Regions from separate parts of the Thalassolituus sp. UBA2009 genome, predicted to be linked through region 2. Evidence: riboswitches for the same ligand, from Rfam matches in the RefSeq annotation. Region 2 holds a riboswitch; the other holds the start of a gene.
What was found. Region 2 has a riboswitch for thiamine pyrophosphate ahead of B3P58_RS01245 (TonB-dependent receptor). Riboswitches for the same ligand answer to the same signal wherever they lie in the genome.
Positions count from the first base shown of each region.

Region 1: another riboswitch for thiamine pyrophosphate. It lies ahead of thiC (phosphomethylpyrimidine synthase ThiC); the one in region 2 lies ahead of B3P58_RS01245 (TonB-dependent receptor).

Region 1 covers NZ_DDCJ01000068.1:64,098-71,519, reverse strand. Annotated here, with positions in the region: gene B3P58_RS08625 (acyl-CoA thioesterase) at 1-192, opposite strand, end outside; gene B3P58_RS08620 (PaaI family thioesterase) at 498-992, shown strand; gene B3P58_RS08615 (PaaI family thioesterase) at 989-1,423, shown strand; TPP riboswitch at 1,549-1,680, shown strand; gene thiC (phosphomethylpyrimidine synthase ThiC) at 1,836-3,758, shown strand; gene B3P58_RS08605 (FAD-dependent oxidoreductase) at 3,755-4,897, shown strand; gene thiS (sulfur carrier protein ThiS) at 4,888-5,121, shown strand; gene B3P58_RS08595 (thiazole synthase) at 5,142-5,999, shown strand; gene B3P58_RS08590 (bifunctional hydroxymethylpyrimidine kinase/phosphomethylpyrimidine kinase) at 5,996-7,422, shown strand, end outside.
Region 2 covers NZ_DDCJ01000012.1:1,084-8,505, reverse strand. Annotated here, with positions in the region: gene B3P58_RS01270 (FAD-dependent oxidoreductase) at 1-83, shown strand, start outside; gene B3P58_RS01265 (acetolactate synthase large subunit) at 112-1,770, shown strand; gene B3P58_RS01260 (choline/ethanolamine kinase family protein) at 1,815-2,672, opposite strand; gene pnuC (nicotinamide riboside transporter PnuC) at 2,692-3,393, opposite strand; gene B3P58_RS01250 (YkoF family thiamine/hydroxymethylpyrimidine-binding protein) at 3,420-3,686, opposite strand; gene B3P58_RS01245 (TonB-dependent receptor) at 3,735-5,948, opposite strand; TPP riboswitch at 6,050-6,177, opposite strand; gene B3P58_RS01240 (hypothetical protein) at 6,254-7,422, opposite strand, start outside.

The DNA of each region.
Region 1 (7,422 bases), on a different contig from region 2:
GGTATTGAGCGGGCCGCAAAAACTGACATTCAGTGAACGCAGAACCTGGCCGTCGTCCAGACCCTGTTCTATGCGGTGCAGGATTAATGCTGCTGACAGGCCGCCAAAGGTGGTGCGGCCCTGACCCCAGCTGGGATGGATTTCCAGCGTATCCTGCTGATTAACCTGCTGCAGGTAATCGTCAAAATTCATAGCATTTCTCTTTAAGGGGCAGATCCCTTTTAAGGGCTGATCCGGGTGTGTATCGGGGATATTTCTCAGGCGTCAAACCATAGCACAGGGCGCTTGTTTGTCTTATAGGGTGGTGAGAAAAACGTTCAGTTCTTATGTTTGTTGTGAGCAATTCTGTTAACGACACCGGGCGAAGCGATCATTGCCAAAATTCAGCTTTCCGGTATAACGGGCGCCCTTTGCGCCGGTCAGGCCATTTCCTGATAGAATTCACACAGTCGTGCTGTGCCTGTCTGGCTGTCACAATCACCCTCAGCGGAGATCTTATGAGCTTATCGGTTAAAACACGGGCCGAGCGTTTCGTTGCCACCCTGCGCCACTGTCAGGTTTTGGGGCTGACGGTTGAAAGCGCGCAGGACAATGTACTGGTTATGCGCCTGCCATACAGCGAACAGATTGTAGGCAACCCGGTCACCGGCACTGTGCATGGCGGCAGCCTGACCACGCTGATGGATACCGCCTGTGGTACGGCGGTGTTTTCCTCGCTGCCGGGCTTCGAGCTGTGCCCAACGCTGGATCTGCGTATGGATTATATGAAAGCGGCAACACCAAACCGCGATCTGTTTGCCGAAGCACGGGTAACGCGCGTGGCCAGCTCAGTGGTGTTTACCGAGTGCGAAGTATTTCAGGGCGAGGAACGCGATCTGGTGGCCAAGTGCGCTGCTACCTTTATGCGTATCGGCGAAAATATGACCCCACCGGAATTCCGTGCCCGTATCGAGCAGGGCGATGATGTAACGGCTGCAGGAGCTGCACAATGAGTTTTGAAACCGTGCTGCAACAGGCGCAGCAGAGTGGTAATTTCCAGCCGCTGGTGGATGGTATTCCCTATGCCAATTTAATTGGCCTGAAATTTCAGCGTTTTGGTCAGGATGTGCTGTTTCATCTGCCGGCCAACGAAGACAATATCGGCAATCCGATTTTACCGGCCATTCATGGCGGCGTAATCGGCGGCTTTATGGAGCTGGCGGCGTCACTGCATCTGATGATGACCATGGATACCGCCGCCTTACCGAAAATGATCGATTTTTCTCTCGACTATCTGCGTGCCGGACGTCATCAGGATACCTTTGCTGAATGTCAGGTCTGGCGTCAGGGCTCGCGTGTCGCCAACGTCGCCATTACCGCCTGGCAGACCGAACGCACCAGCCCGATTGCCACGGCCCGCGCGCATTTTCTGCTGGCGCGTTAATGTCCGGCTGTTTCACTTACGGCGGCTTTTCTGACCGCCGTTGATGCCTGCCCGGCGCGGATGTTTTGCATAAATAACCCGCCGGGTGTCTTGTCCGCGTAGTCTTCTCTGCCGTACACTCTGTACCGATTCTGTCGGGGTGCCTCAGGATGTTCAGCGTGCTGAAACATCAAAGAGGTTGAGATCGCAATGTGTTTGCGGATCCCGTTGAACCTGATCTGGTTAGTGCCAGCGTAGGGAACAGAAAAGCGGGTTTTTCGCGGCTGTCGCCGATTTCTTAAACCCCGGTCAGTCACCGTTTACGGTGCGGGCTGTCAGTATTTTACTGCTGCCTGTGATCATCTTTTTCTTTTCTTCGCTGCCTGCCGTTATTTTTCTTCCGTCGTCTGCGACGGCTAAAAAGGTATTGAGCATGGGCAAAAACAATTCAGCGCATACATCGTTAAGCGAACAGATGCGTGTTGACGAACTCTCTCTGCAGCCATTTCCGGCGTCCAACAAATTCTATGTGCAGGGCAGCCGTGCCGATTTACAGGTCGCGCTGCGCGAAATTGCGCTGTCCGATACACAGCTGGCTAACGGTAAAACCGAAGCCAATGCGCCGGTGCGGGTATACGATACCTCCGGCCCTTACACCGACCCGGCCGTGAGTATTGATGTGCGCAAGGGGCTGCAACCGCTGCGTCAGAACTGGATTAATGAACGGGCCGATACTGAGGAGCTTGCCGGTTTCAGCTCCGAATATGCGCGTGTCCGCGATATGAACCTGACGCTGGAAAAACTGCGTTTTGAACTTAAGCGTCGTCCGCGCCGGGCATTAGCGGGCAAAAATGTCACCCAGCTGCATTATGCGCGTCAGGGCATTATTACCCCGGAAATGGAATATGTGGCCATCCGCGAAAATCTGGCATTAAGCCGGGCACAGCTGGATGAGGCACAAAAAAGCCAGCATCCGGGCATGAGTTTCGGCGCGTCGATTCCGGCGGAAATTACCCCGGAATTTGTCCGCTCAGAAATTGCCCGTGGCCGGGCGGTTATTCCCAATAATATTAACCACCCGGAAACCGAGCCGATGATTATCGGCCGTAATTTCCGCACCAAGGTCAATGCCAATATCGGCAATTCGGCGGTGACGTCTTCCATCGAAGAAGAAGTGGAAAAGATGGTCTGGGCCACCCGCTGGGGTGCCGATACCGTGATGGATTTATCCACCGGCGATCATATTCACGAAACCCGTGAATGGATTATCCGTAATTCACCGGTGCCTATTGGTACCGTGCCTTTGTATCAGGCGCTGGAAAAATGCAACGGCGTGGCCGAAGACCTGACCTGGGAATTATTCCGCGATACCTTAATTGAGCAGGCCGAACAGGGCGTGGATTATTTCACTATTCACGCCGGTGTGCGTCTGGCGCATGTGCCGCTGACCGCCAAACGGGTGACGGGTATTGTCAGCCGTGGTGGTTCGATTATGGCGAAATGGTGTTTGGCGCATCATAAAGAGAGTTTCCTGTACACCCATTTCGAAGACATCTGCGAAATTATGAAAGCCTACGATGTCTGCTTCTCCCTTGGCGATGGTCTGCGCCCCGGCTCCATTGCCGATGCCAATGACGAAGCGCAGTTTGCCGAATTAAAAACCCTGGGTGAATTAACCAAAATCGCCTGGAAGCACGATGTGCAGACCTTTATTGAAGGTCCGGGCCATGTACCAATGCATTTAATTAAAGAAAATATGGAGATGCAGCTCGAGCATTGTGACGAAGCGCCGTTTTATACCTTAGGGCCGCTGACCACCGATATTGCACCGGGCTACGACCATATAACTTCAGGCATCGGCGCGGCGTTAATTGGCTGGTATGGCTGCGCCATGCTGTGCTACGTCACGCCGAAAGAGCATCTGGGCCTGCCCAATAAAGATGATGTTAAACAGGGCTTAATTACCTACAAAATTGCTGCTCATGCCGCTGACTTAGCCAAGGGCCATCCGGGCGCACAGCTGCACGATGATGCGATGTCGAAGGCGCGTTTTGAATTCCGCTGGCAGGATCAGTTCAACCTTGCCCTTGATCCTGATACGGCGCGCAGTTACCACGACGAAACCCTGCCGAAAGAAGGCCATAAGCTGGCACATTTCTGTTCTATGTGCGGGCCAAAATTCTGCTCGATGAAAATCTCGCAGGAAGTGCGCGATTTTGCTTCGGCCCAGGAGGCGGAAGATGCACAGCAAAGCGAAGGCGTGCTGCAGAGCGAAGAAGCGCAGCAGGGTATGGCTGAAAAAGCCGCAGAATTCCGCGCCAGCGGCAGTGCGCTGTATCAGGAGGCCGAAGCATGAGCGAACAGCGTCGGGTTTGTATTGCCGGCGCGGGCCTGATGGGCAGCTTACTGGCGTGGCGTCTGGCCCGTCAGGGCTTTCAGGTGGAGGTGTACGAAGCTGCCGCCGAAGATCAGCCCGCCAGTGCGGCGCACACCGCCGCGGCAATGGTCGCGCCTTACAGCGAGCGCTCACTGGCGCATCCGGATGTCTTTGCGCTGGGCCTGCAGTCGTTACAACTGTGGCCGCAGTTATTACCGGAGCTGCACGCAGACAGTGGCATTGCCGTGCACTATGGCCAGAGCGGCAGTCTGGTGGTGGCCCATCCGGCGGATCAGGCCGAGCTTGCGCAGTTTGCTCAGGATCTGCGTCAGGGCGGTTTATGGAATCCGGCCGATGACGGGTGTGAAAACGAAGCCGCCATTCAGCGTCTGAATCAGGCGCGGTTGCAGGACCTTGAGCCAGCGCTGAATCCGCAACTGGCCGAAGGTTTCTGGCTGCGCCACGAAGCCTGGGTCGATAACCGTGCGTTATTACCGGCTCTGCATCAGGCCGCCCGCAGCTTTGGTACGCGCTTTTATTTTTCAACAGCGCTGAACGATTTCCCGCCTTACGCCGATATTAAGCTCGATTGTCGCGGACTGGGCGCCAAATCCGCCTTGCCACAGCTGCGTGGCGTACGTGGTGAGGTGTTGTGGATTGAAAGCCAGGAGGTGCAGATTTCGCGGCCGATACGGTTGCTGCATCCGCGCTATCACCTCTATCTGGTGCCGAAAGGGCGCCACCGTTATGTGCTGGGTGCTACCGAAATCGAAAGTGAAGACCGCTCGCCGGTCAGTGTGCGCTCCGCGCTGGAAATGCTCAGTGCGCTCTATTGCCTGAGTCCGGCGCTGGCCGAAGCGCGGATTCTGAACTTCGACGTCAATTTACGCCCGGCACTGGCCGATCATCGTCCGCAGATCCTTGCTCAGGATGATGGGCTGCTCAGCATTAACGGCCTGTTCCGTCACGGTTATCTGCTGGCGCCAGCGCTGCTGCAGCGCCTGCAACAACAGCATGGCTTAGCTCTTGGACTGGAGCCTGCGCCAACCGGGCAGTCCGCCCCTTCAAAGTCTATCCCCTCGCAAGCCATCGCCTTCGGAGGTGAAGCATGCGCCTGATTATTAATGGCGATTCTTGTGATCTGCAGGTCAGCACAGGGCTTAGCCTGCAGCAATTGCTGCAACAGCTTGGCTATCTGCAAATACGGCCGGAGGATGCGGCTGTGAGTGGCAATTTTATTGTTGCCGTGAACCAGCAGATCGTCAGTGCAGCGCTCTATGCGGGTACATACCTTAACGAAGATGACTGCATCGATATTCTCGGTGCCATTACCGGTGGCTGAGCAGGGTTCTGGAGAAGGATATGAATACAGAAAATAATGTTGCACCTGACGCTGGTGCCGACGTGCTGCAGATTGCCGGTGAAACGATCAGCAGCCGTTTGTGGCTGGGCTCCTCCCTGTACCCGTCACCACAGGTGATGGGGGATGCCATTGCCGCGGCAACCCCCGGATTTGTCACCGTCTCGCTGCGCCGGCAGAGTGCTGCTCAGGTACAGGAGCAGGTGAGTGAACATGGCCACTGGCATCTGCTGCATCAGCAACTGGCCAGTACCGGGGCAAAACTGCTGCCCAATACAGCCGGTTGTCACAGTGCCCGTGAAGCGATTCTGCTGGCGCAGATGGCGCGTGAGCTGTTTGCCACCGACTGGATCAAGCTCGAAGTTATCGGTGACGACTACAGCCTGCAGCCGCATCCGCTGCAGCTGGTGGACGCCGCGCGCGAGCTGGTGGCGCAGGGGTTTAAGGTGCTGCCGTACTGCACTGACGATCTGGTGCTGTGTCAGACCCTGCTGGAGCTGGGCTGTGCGGCGGTGATGCCCTGGGGCGCTCCTATTGGCACCGGCAAAGGACTGATGAATCCGTATCAGCTGAAAACCCTGCGCGAACGTCTGCCACAGGCGGTATTGGTGGTGGATGCCGGACTGGGTAAACCCTCTCAGGCGATGGCGGCGCTGGAAATGGGCTTTGATGCGGTACTGCTCAACACGGCGGTGGCGCGTGCGCATGATCCGGCGGCGATGGCAGCGGCGTTTAAGCAGGCGGTGGATGGCGGCCGGGCTGCCTATCGCGCAGGCCTGATGTGCGAGCGTGATCAGGCATCGCCTTCCACGCCGACGCTGGGGCTGCCGTTCTGGCATCAGACCGGAGGCGGAGTATGAGCCTCTGTTCAGGCCCGGTGAACCGGGCAAAAATCTGGAGCATTGCCGCCTCCGACTGCAGTGCCGGCGCCGGCAGTCAGGCGGATTTAACCATGGCGCGGGCGCTGGATACCGATTGTGCCACGCTGATCTGCGCCATAACCGCGCAGAACAGTCAGGGCGTGCAGGCCGTTGAGGTGCTGTCGCGGGCAATGCTGGAGCGGCAATGGCAGAGCCTGAAAGCCGATGGCTGGCCGCAGGCGATTAAAATCGGCTGGCTGCCACCGGGCAATCTGCTGCTGCCCTGGTTGCTGGAAAAACTGCAGGAATATTCCGGGCCAGTAATCTGGGACCCGGTGCTGTCGGCATCGCAGGGTGGTTTCCCCCAGGCCAACTGGTCGAAAGACGCATTGCAGGCCCTGCTGCAGCGGGTTGATGTACTGACGCCTAACCTGGCAGAAGCACAGGCGCTGCTGACGTTATTACAGCCGCAGGATGATGGCGGTGCTGTACAAAACGATTACGCGCCAAACAATTGCGCAGACATCTCTGCCGCACTGCAGGCACTGGGCGTTAATCATCTGCTGATTACCGGCGGCGACAGCGCTCAGGCTGGCAGTGCTGAATCTGACGAATGGGTTCAGGATGCGTTCTTTGCGGCTCCTCTGAATGCTTCTGCAGATGCTTTCGGTGATCAGCTGCCGGGCCCGGATTTATTGCGGGCGTTTGTTTTTCGCCACCGGCGCTTACCGCTCAAGGCGCACGGTACCGGCTGTCATCTGGCCAGTGCCATTGCCTGCGGTCTGGCGCAGGGCTATACGCTGTACGATGCCCTGACCAGAGCGGTGGCGGCTGTGCGTCTGGCGATCCGCTCGGCCAGTGAGCGCGCCAATGGTTACCACAATGCCTGGGCGCGGCCGCTGAGTGAGTCGGTGGCCGAAGACTGGCCGCAGGTTGTTCCTATGCAACAGCGGGCATCGGCTGTGCATTTTCCGCGCTTGCCGCAGCCTCTGGGGCTTTATGGGCTGGTGGATAATCTGCCGCATCTTAAGCGTCTGCTGGCGCTGGGTATCGACAGCCTGCAATGGCGGGTTAAATCGCCGGGGGCAGAGCATAAAGCTCAGACCGCTGAGGCAATTCATTATGCTGCAGAATCCGGAGTACCTTTGTTTATCAACGATGACTGGCAGCTGGCGCTGGAGCTGGGGGCCTTTGGTGTGCATCTGGGGCAGGAAGATCTGCTCACGGCGGATCTGCAGGCGCTGGCGGAAGCGGGTATCGCGCTGGGCATCAGCACCCACAGTGACTGGGAGATTGCCCGTGCGCGCGGGGTGAATCCGTCTTATATCGCCTTTGGCCCGGTGTTTACGCCGCTGTCGAAAGTGTTGCGTTACCAGCCTTTGGGCACGGAAACGTTAGCCCTGTGGGTTGAACGTTTTACCGA
Region 2 (7,422 bases):
AACGCTCGCTCGAAGGTACTTTTCTGCCCGGCTGCATTATGACGGCACGGGCAGCCGCAAAATCCATTATTGCCAACGCATAGTCGGCAGAAACGCCCCAGGAGAATAACTATGACCAATGGCGCACAAGCTCTGATGAAAACGCTGGTCGATGCCGGCGTCGAAGTCTGCTTTACCAACCCGGGTACCAGTGAAATGCACTTTGTTGCAGCACTCGACAGCGAACCCAAAATGAAAGCCGTACTGGCGCTGTTTGAAGGAGTCGCCACCGGCGCTGCCGATGGCTACGCCCGCATGGCCGACAAACCGGCCGCCACTCTGCTGCACCTGGGTTGCGGCCTGGGTAATGGTCTGGCCAACCTGCATAACGCCCGTAAAGGCAAAGTACCGGTGGTAAATATCGTCGGCGACCACGCGACTTATCATGTGAAATACGATGCCCAGCTGCAGTCGGATATCGAAACCGTGGCGCGCAACGTATCGCCGGGGTTTGTCCGCACCTCACAAAGCACAGCAGAACTGTGCAATGACGCAGCAGAGGCCGTCGCCGCCGCCAGAAGCTTTCCGCGTCAGGTTGCAACCCTGATTCTGCCGGCCGATGTATCCTGGGGCGACGGTGGTATACCAGCAGCACCACTGCCACCAACCGTTGCCCCCTGCGCCGACGATGCCACCGTCGGCGCTATCAGCAACGCAATCCGCTCCGGAGGCAAAACCGCATTTCTGCTTGGTGGTCAGGCTCTGCGCGAACCGGCGCTGCTCGCTGCGGCTAAAATTGCCGCCCACAGCGGTGTACGTCTGCTGGCCGAAACCTTCCCAACCCGCATCGAACGCGGCGCCGGCCTGCCGGCCGTAGAGCGCATCGCCTATCTGGCTGAGCTGGCTGGTGTGCAGCTGGCGGATATTGAGCATCTGATTGTGGTCGATTCCAAAGCGCCGGTTTCATTCTTTGCCTATCCGGGCAAGCAAAGTTATCTGGCTCCCGAGGGCTGTCAGGTACACATACTGGCCAGTCCGGAACAGGATGCCGTCGCCAGTCTGGAAAAATTGGCCACTGCGCTGGGGGCCGGAAACAACGCTCCTGCATTACAGGCAGCGCAGCGCCCCGCTCGCCCACGTGGTCGTCTGACTGCTGAGAAAGTATGTAAAGCCGTTGGTCATCTGTTGCCGGAAAACGCCATCATCGTCGATGAATCCAACACCTCCGGGCTGATGCTCAACGCCATGACCAGCGGCTGCCCGCGCCACGACATGATCACCCTAACCGGCGGTGCTATCGGCCAGGGGCTACCGAACGCCATTGGTGCTGCGATTGCCTGCCCGGATCGCCCGGTCATTGCCCTGATCGGTGACGGTACCGCCATGTACACCATTCAATCGTTGTGGACCATGGCGCGCGAGCAACTGAACGTGACCTCTATTATTTTCAACAACGCTTCCTATTCGGTACTGAACATCGAACTGGAACGAGTTGGCGCGGAGGAAATCGGCCCTAAAGCGAAAGCGCAACTTGACCTTACCGGCCCGGTACTGAACTTCGCTCAGCTGGCTCAGGGAATGGGGGTACATGCGGTACGGGTGAGTACAACCGAAGATCTGCTCAAGGCGCTGGAATATGCACAGGCTCATCCCGGCCCGCACCTGATTGAGGCTATGGTGCCGGAGGCCCTGAACGGTGTGAAACGTAAAATTCTGCCGTGGGTGTTACGCTCATTGCCGAATCTGCCACTGTCGGTTACCCGTGCACTGAAGCGTAAAATTGCACCGTAAGCAGCCAAAATTAAACCCGGCCTTTGCCGGGTTTAATTCGTTAATTACTCTGCCAGCGCCTTAAGGCCATTTAAATAAGCAATTAATTCCCGATCACTCCACAGTCCCTGCGCCCGGTACCAGAGTGCGGCCAGATAGCTCATCTGTGTTTTGGCAAATTCCCAGCCACGATAATGTTTTAAACCATAGGCCTGCAGCAGGGTCTGTTCATCATCGGCGGATAAATCCACGCCCTGTAATAAAGCAGCCAGATCCCATAACGGATGACCGATAGCCGCGTATTCCCAGTCAAGTAATACCAGTTTGTTATCGGCAGTCTGAATCCAGTTGGGGGCGGTCGGGTCCATATGGCACAGACAGCGTTGATTATCGGGGGCGCCGCTCAACAGGCTTTGCAGCGGGCCACGCAGCGCCAGTAATTCTTCGGCTGCCGCAGTCATACGATCCATAACGGCAAAATGTGCAGTAATAGTGTCCCAGTAATGGCCGGCTTTTTCACTGATGCTGAGCCTTGGTATTCCGGCAGGCGGGTACAACTGATGCAGTTGTTGTAATTGCTGCGCCATGATTAACAACAGTGGCAGATCCAACTGCGGATTGGTTAATGGCGTGCCCGGCACATAATCGCGAATCCAGTAATGGCCGCTTGGTGAACGGAAGCGAATGGTCGGCGTCAGCCCCTGTGCCGCCACCAGATGATGTATCTGCAGCTCGGCTGCGCGGTTAATATCCAGCGCTCTGGAATTCCGCCCTTCTACCCGCAACACATAATCGCCTTCCGGCAAACGCAGCAGATAACAATGATTGGTAAGTCCACCGGGTAATGGACTGATATTATCCAGCGTTGGCGCTTCGCTGCACAATTGCCAGTGTGGCCAGTCGTCTAAAATCTGCTGCAGCATAGGTATCGCCTTATTGTTGTTATTCGGCTACTTTCCACGCCGACGGCGTGGTCAGCACAGTATTATCATCGCGGTTCTGCTGTGCCTTAAGTTGTGCCTTGAATTGTGGCAACCAGTTAAACCAGCCAATAATGACCAGCACCACGTACACCGCCATCAGCAGCGCCGTTAAATACAGCTCACGGTCGATATATAAGAAGATGGCAACACTGTCGACAACGATCCAGTAGAGCCAGTTTTCCAGTACTTTTTTTGCCACCATCCAGGTGGTAATCACTGCACCCCAGGTGGTGAATGAATCAAGATAAGGCAATACCGCCGAGGTATTTTCGCTGAGCAGATAACCGCTGATACAGCTCAGAACAATCACACTGCCAATCGCCAGCAGGTGTTGCTTTAATCCCCAGGACTGTATTGGTAACTCAGCAGCCGAAGCCTGTGAGTTCTCATGTTTATTATCTGCCCTTTTATTGGCACGCCACAGCCACCAGCCATAGACCGCCATAATCAGGTAATACACATTCAGCACCGATTCCATCAGCAGGCTGACATTCCAGAACAACCCGATAAAAATAGCCGTACTGCCAAAGGCAGCGTACCAGCACCAGATGCTCTGCTTCATGGCCAGCACTAAATAGGCAATACCCAGAATAACAGCGACCAGTTCCCAGCCGCTCATGGCCTGCGCCGCCTGTTCGATATTGCTCCAGATATCCGCCATTATGTATTCCTGCTTAAAGTCGGTGTTCAGCCGTGTGGATTAAGTGCCGGATCGAGATTGGTGCCGATAAATTTGCAGACAAAAATGCTCTTGCCGAACTGCTCCCAGCTCAGGCGCATTTCTTCTTTTAAGGTATCCATCACCAGATCATAGTCACCGAACACCTGTGTACTCATGGTATTGGTCACGATGGTTAATCCTTCAACCTGATTCAGACGGTCGATAAAAGATTTAATCGCCGGAATATAATCATCGGCCAGAGGGTACTTGCTGATTTCTACTGATATTTCCATTTGGATCTCCAGTTAATAAGCCGGACGTCTGACGTCCGGCTGCATTTATCAGAATGAATATTTAGCTTCCAGCATCACAAGGCGCGGCTCGCCCAGCTGACGATAAGCATTCTCGGCATAGCCATTACGAGGGTCGTTACCAAAACCACCAAAACCACGAATATCAGTTTCACGGTTTGTCAGGTTACGGCCGGCCAGTGCAAGATCCAGTGGACCCTGCTGATAGCTCAGGCGGGCATGCCAGAGTACCGAGGCACGGGCTTTTTCATCGTGGCTGTCAGAAAAATAGAATTCATCTTTAGCTTCACTTTCTGCGCGCAACGATAATGTATCGGTCAGCGCATAAGTCAGCGCAGTAGCCAGGCTATATTCCGGTGCATGTGCCTGAGCTCGGCCGGATTTATCCACTGTAGTACTGCCCACAACATTCCCACTTGAGTCGTACTCATTCTGCTCATAGCTGTAATCGCTGAATTCGGCATGCAGATAACCAAGGCTCAGATCCCACAGTAATGCATCAGACAGCTGCCACTGGCTTTCCAGTTCCAGTCCGTAATTTTCACCTTCAGCAGCATTGGCCAGATAGTCCTGAAAGGTGATGCTGTTATCCGGTTTTTGTACCGCATATGAGCTTTTAACCTGCTGGTTTTTACGCTGAATATAAAATACCGCGAGGCGGGTTTTCAGTGCATTGTCTGCCAGAGACGACTTAAGACCCAGCTCAACCGTATTATTAAACTCGGTATCGAACGTGCGGTTAGCTTCGGAAATATCCGGATCAGTATTCACGCCACCGGCTTTATAACCACGGGCCAGAGAGATGTAGCCCAGATGGTCAACACCCAGCAGTGTTTCCAGCGTAACTTTTCCGCCCCATAAGGTTTCGTTGGTATCGCTGACCACATCATTTTTTGCAGCATCCAGCGTATTGGCATTATCACTGAAATCATTTTTCCAGTTTTCCGCACGTACGCCGTAAGTCAGAGTTGTGGATGGAGTAAAGGCTGTGCTTAGTTCTGCATAGGCCGATACCGAATCCACGGTCAGATCGCTCTGATACTGTCCGTTGTTATAGGTGTAGTTGCGTTTCAGTGTTTCTTCCCGCTGCATCATATAGATGCCGGCAACCCAGTCGGTTGAATCAGAAAATAATCGGCCATCGGTGCCAGATAGAAAGCGCAGGCCAATACTGTTGCGATCAAAATTACGCAGGTATTGATCAAAAGAGCTGTAACCATCAACAGGAGCCAAACAAGGCCCTTGAGTTGTATCACATGGGTCTGGCTGGTACACAGGATCATCGCTCAGCCAGATATATTCACCGTACGCCCAGTCTTCGTCGTAACTGTATTCCGCTTTATTCCAGCTGCCGGTAATTTCACTTTCAAAGCGGACTGCGGAATTCAGTTCGTGGTTATACGCCAGCGCAAAAGCGTTGGTATCCTGTGTATCTTTACCCGGACGGTTCGACAATGTTGTGCGGTTATTATCAAGGCTGTAAGCATCGTAACCGTTATCGATATCCGCGTATAAATAGGTCAGATTTAATTCACTGCGCTCTGACAATTGCCAGTGCAGTTTAGCACGGACGATTTTTTCATCCTGATTGTTGGTGTCGTCACGGTTTAAAAATTCGTTGTCGATATAACCATCGGATTCAAAACCATGTACGGCAATACGCCCCTGCAGATTATCACTCAGCGAACCGGATAACGCCGCCCCCAAACCATAACTGCTGTAGTTTCCGGCTTTAGCACTGATATAACCTTCGCTGTTCTGTGTCGGGTCATTACTGCGGATATTGATCATGCCGGCCAGTGCGTTAGCACCAAAACGGGTGCCCTGCGGGCCGCGCAGAATTTCCACCTGCTGCACATCAAACAGGGTTGCGGCAGCACCTAAACCGGTCATATCAATACCGTCAATGACCAGGCCCACAGACGGATTCACCGGATCGACAAACTGGCTGCGCTCGCCAATACCACGGATCTGGTAATAGCGGCCACGAGATGCTCCCGAGGCAAAATTAACGTTGGGAGCAAAACTTAAAATCTGTTCCAGATGCTGCGCCGAACGGGCTTCAATCTGCTCACTGCCAACTAAGGTGACGGCTTCGGGAATCTGCTGCACATCGGTTTTACGGAAATCGGCCTGCACGGTTTGTGTGCTGAGGGTAACGTCATCAGTCGCCAGTGCCTCCAAAGCCGACAGCGGGGTCAGTGGTGCCAGTAAAACCAACAGGGAAAGCGGTGTTTTTTTCATTCAGGGTCATTCCTCAAAATACAAGAAAGACCCGGGTAGTGCGTAGGGGCCGGTTGCGTTTAACGCCAACCTCCCGGTTGTGATGCGAGCCGCGCTGAACAGTGCGTACTCACCCCCATTCCTACGCCGGTACTAACCGGATCAGGTTCTAGGGGTTTGCCGTTTACACAGGTAAACCTATGGCATCTCAGGCCGGATTCAGACAATCGGGCCACCCCCTGGGACAGGGGCATCATAAGGGATTCACGCCGGGGAACCAATGGCGGCTTTGGGCTAATACGGAGTAACCACTTCTGCGCGAAATATCAGCGCTGCCACGGCTGCGGTATGCGGCTGCCGAGCAGATCATCCAGCAGCTGCTGTTGCTGTTCGCGCTCAGCCAGAATCGCGGCTTCGGTAAAATCGGTTATGTCCTGATTTTTATCGCCTTCGCTGACATCACTGTCGAGGCTGCCCAGCACGTAGGTTCGCCGCCGCTCGTGCCATTCATTCTGACTTTGCTGCGAAGCATGCTGCAGGGTGAAATCTTCGTAGCGCAGGCTGGTCACCTCGGTGGCACGGGCTTCGGTCTCGATGTACTGGTAGTTCTGCTTACTGAAATCCACCAGCTCCAGCCAGGGCAAAGGCTCATAAAAACTGGCCTTAAACTGATACGCCTGGGTTTGCTCTACGGCGAGGCTGCCGGCATCGCCGGTTTCGCCTCTGGTATCCTGCGCGAAATTAAGCCCAAAGCTGATCTTTTCATTATTGCGCTGTGCATCAGGGTTGGGTTTGCTGACCTGCGCCTGAAATGAAAAGCTGAAATCCGCCAGACCACTCAGCGCCGTAAGTCCGCTGCGGGCAAAACCCACGTCGATTCCGGTTGGCGTTTGCGGTGGCTGCTCCTGTTCCTGCCGCGCCAGATCCTGCGGATGCTGCTCCGGTTTATGCAGCAGGGCGAAGGCATCGAGCATTAAATCCAGCTGCTGTTTATCGGCATTGCCGCGTTCGCCGCTCTGTTCGATCAGCGTCAGATATTCTTTCAGGCTATCCTGCCGCTGTGCTTCCGTGCCCAACTGCGCCCAACCGGCTTTGCTCAGATCCAGCTTCAGTTTGTCTTCGTGCAGCAACACATTCAGGCTGCGCTGCTCATCATCGTTGCGGTATTCAATGCGCAGCAGATCGCTGCTCTCACCACCTGCGCCTTTAAGATCGAGTGATACCGCCGAGAATTGCTGCAGTTTATCCAGCCCAAGGTTTTCCAGATCCAGCATGCCATTGGCCAGATAACGCCGCGCCAGCTTATCCAGTGATGAGGCCAGCTGCAGCGCTTCTTCCTGCTCTTCCTTGCTCAGCGATTCATCCAGGCTGAAGTCCACCAGCCACTGATCCACTTCCAGTGCCCGGCCATCGTCGTTCTGCCCCCAGCCGCTCTGATGAGTCAGATTCAGCGTTAATTCCTTACCCGAATTTGTGGTCAGTTTCAGGCTGAATT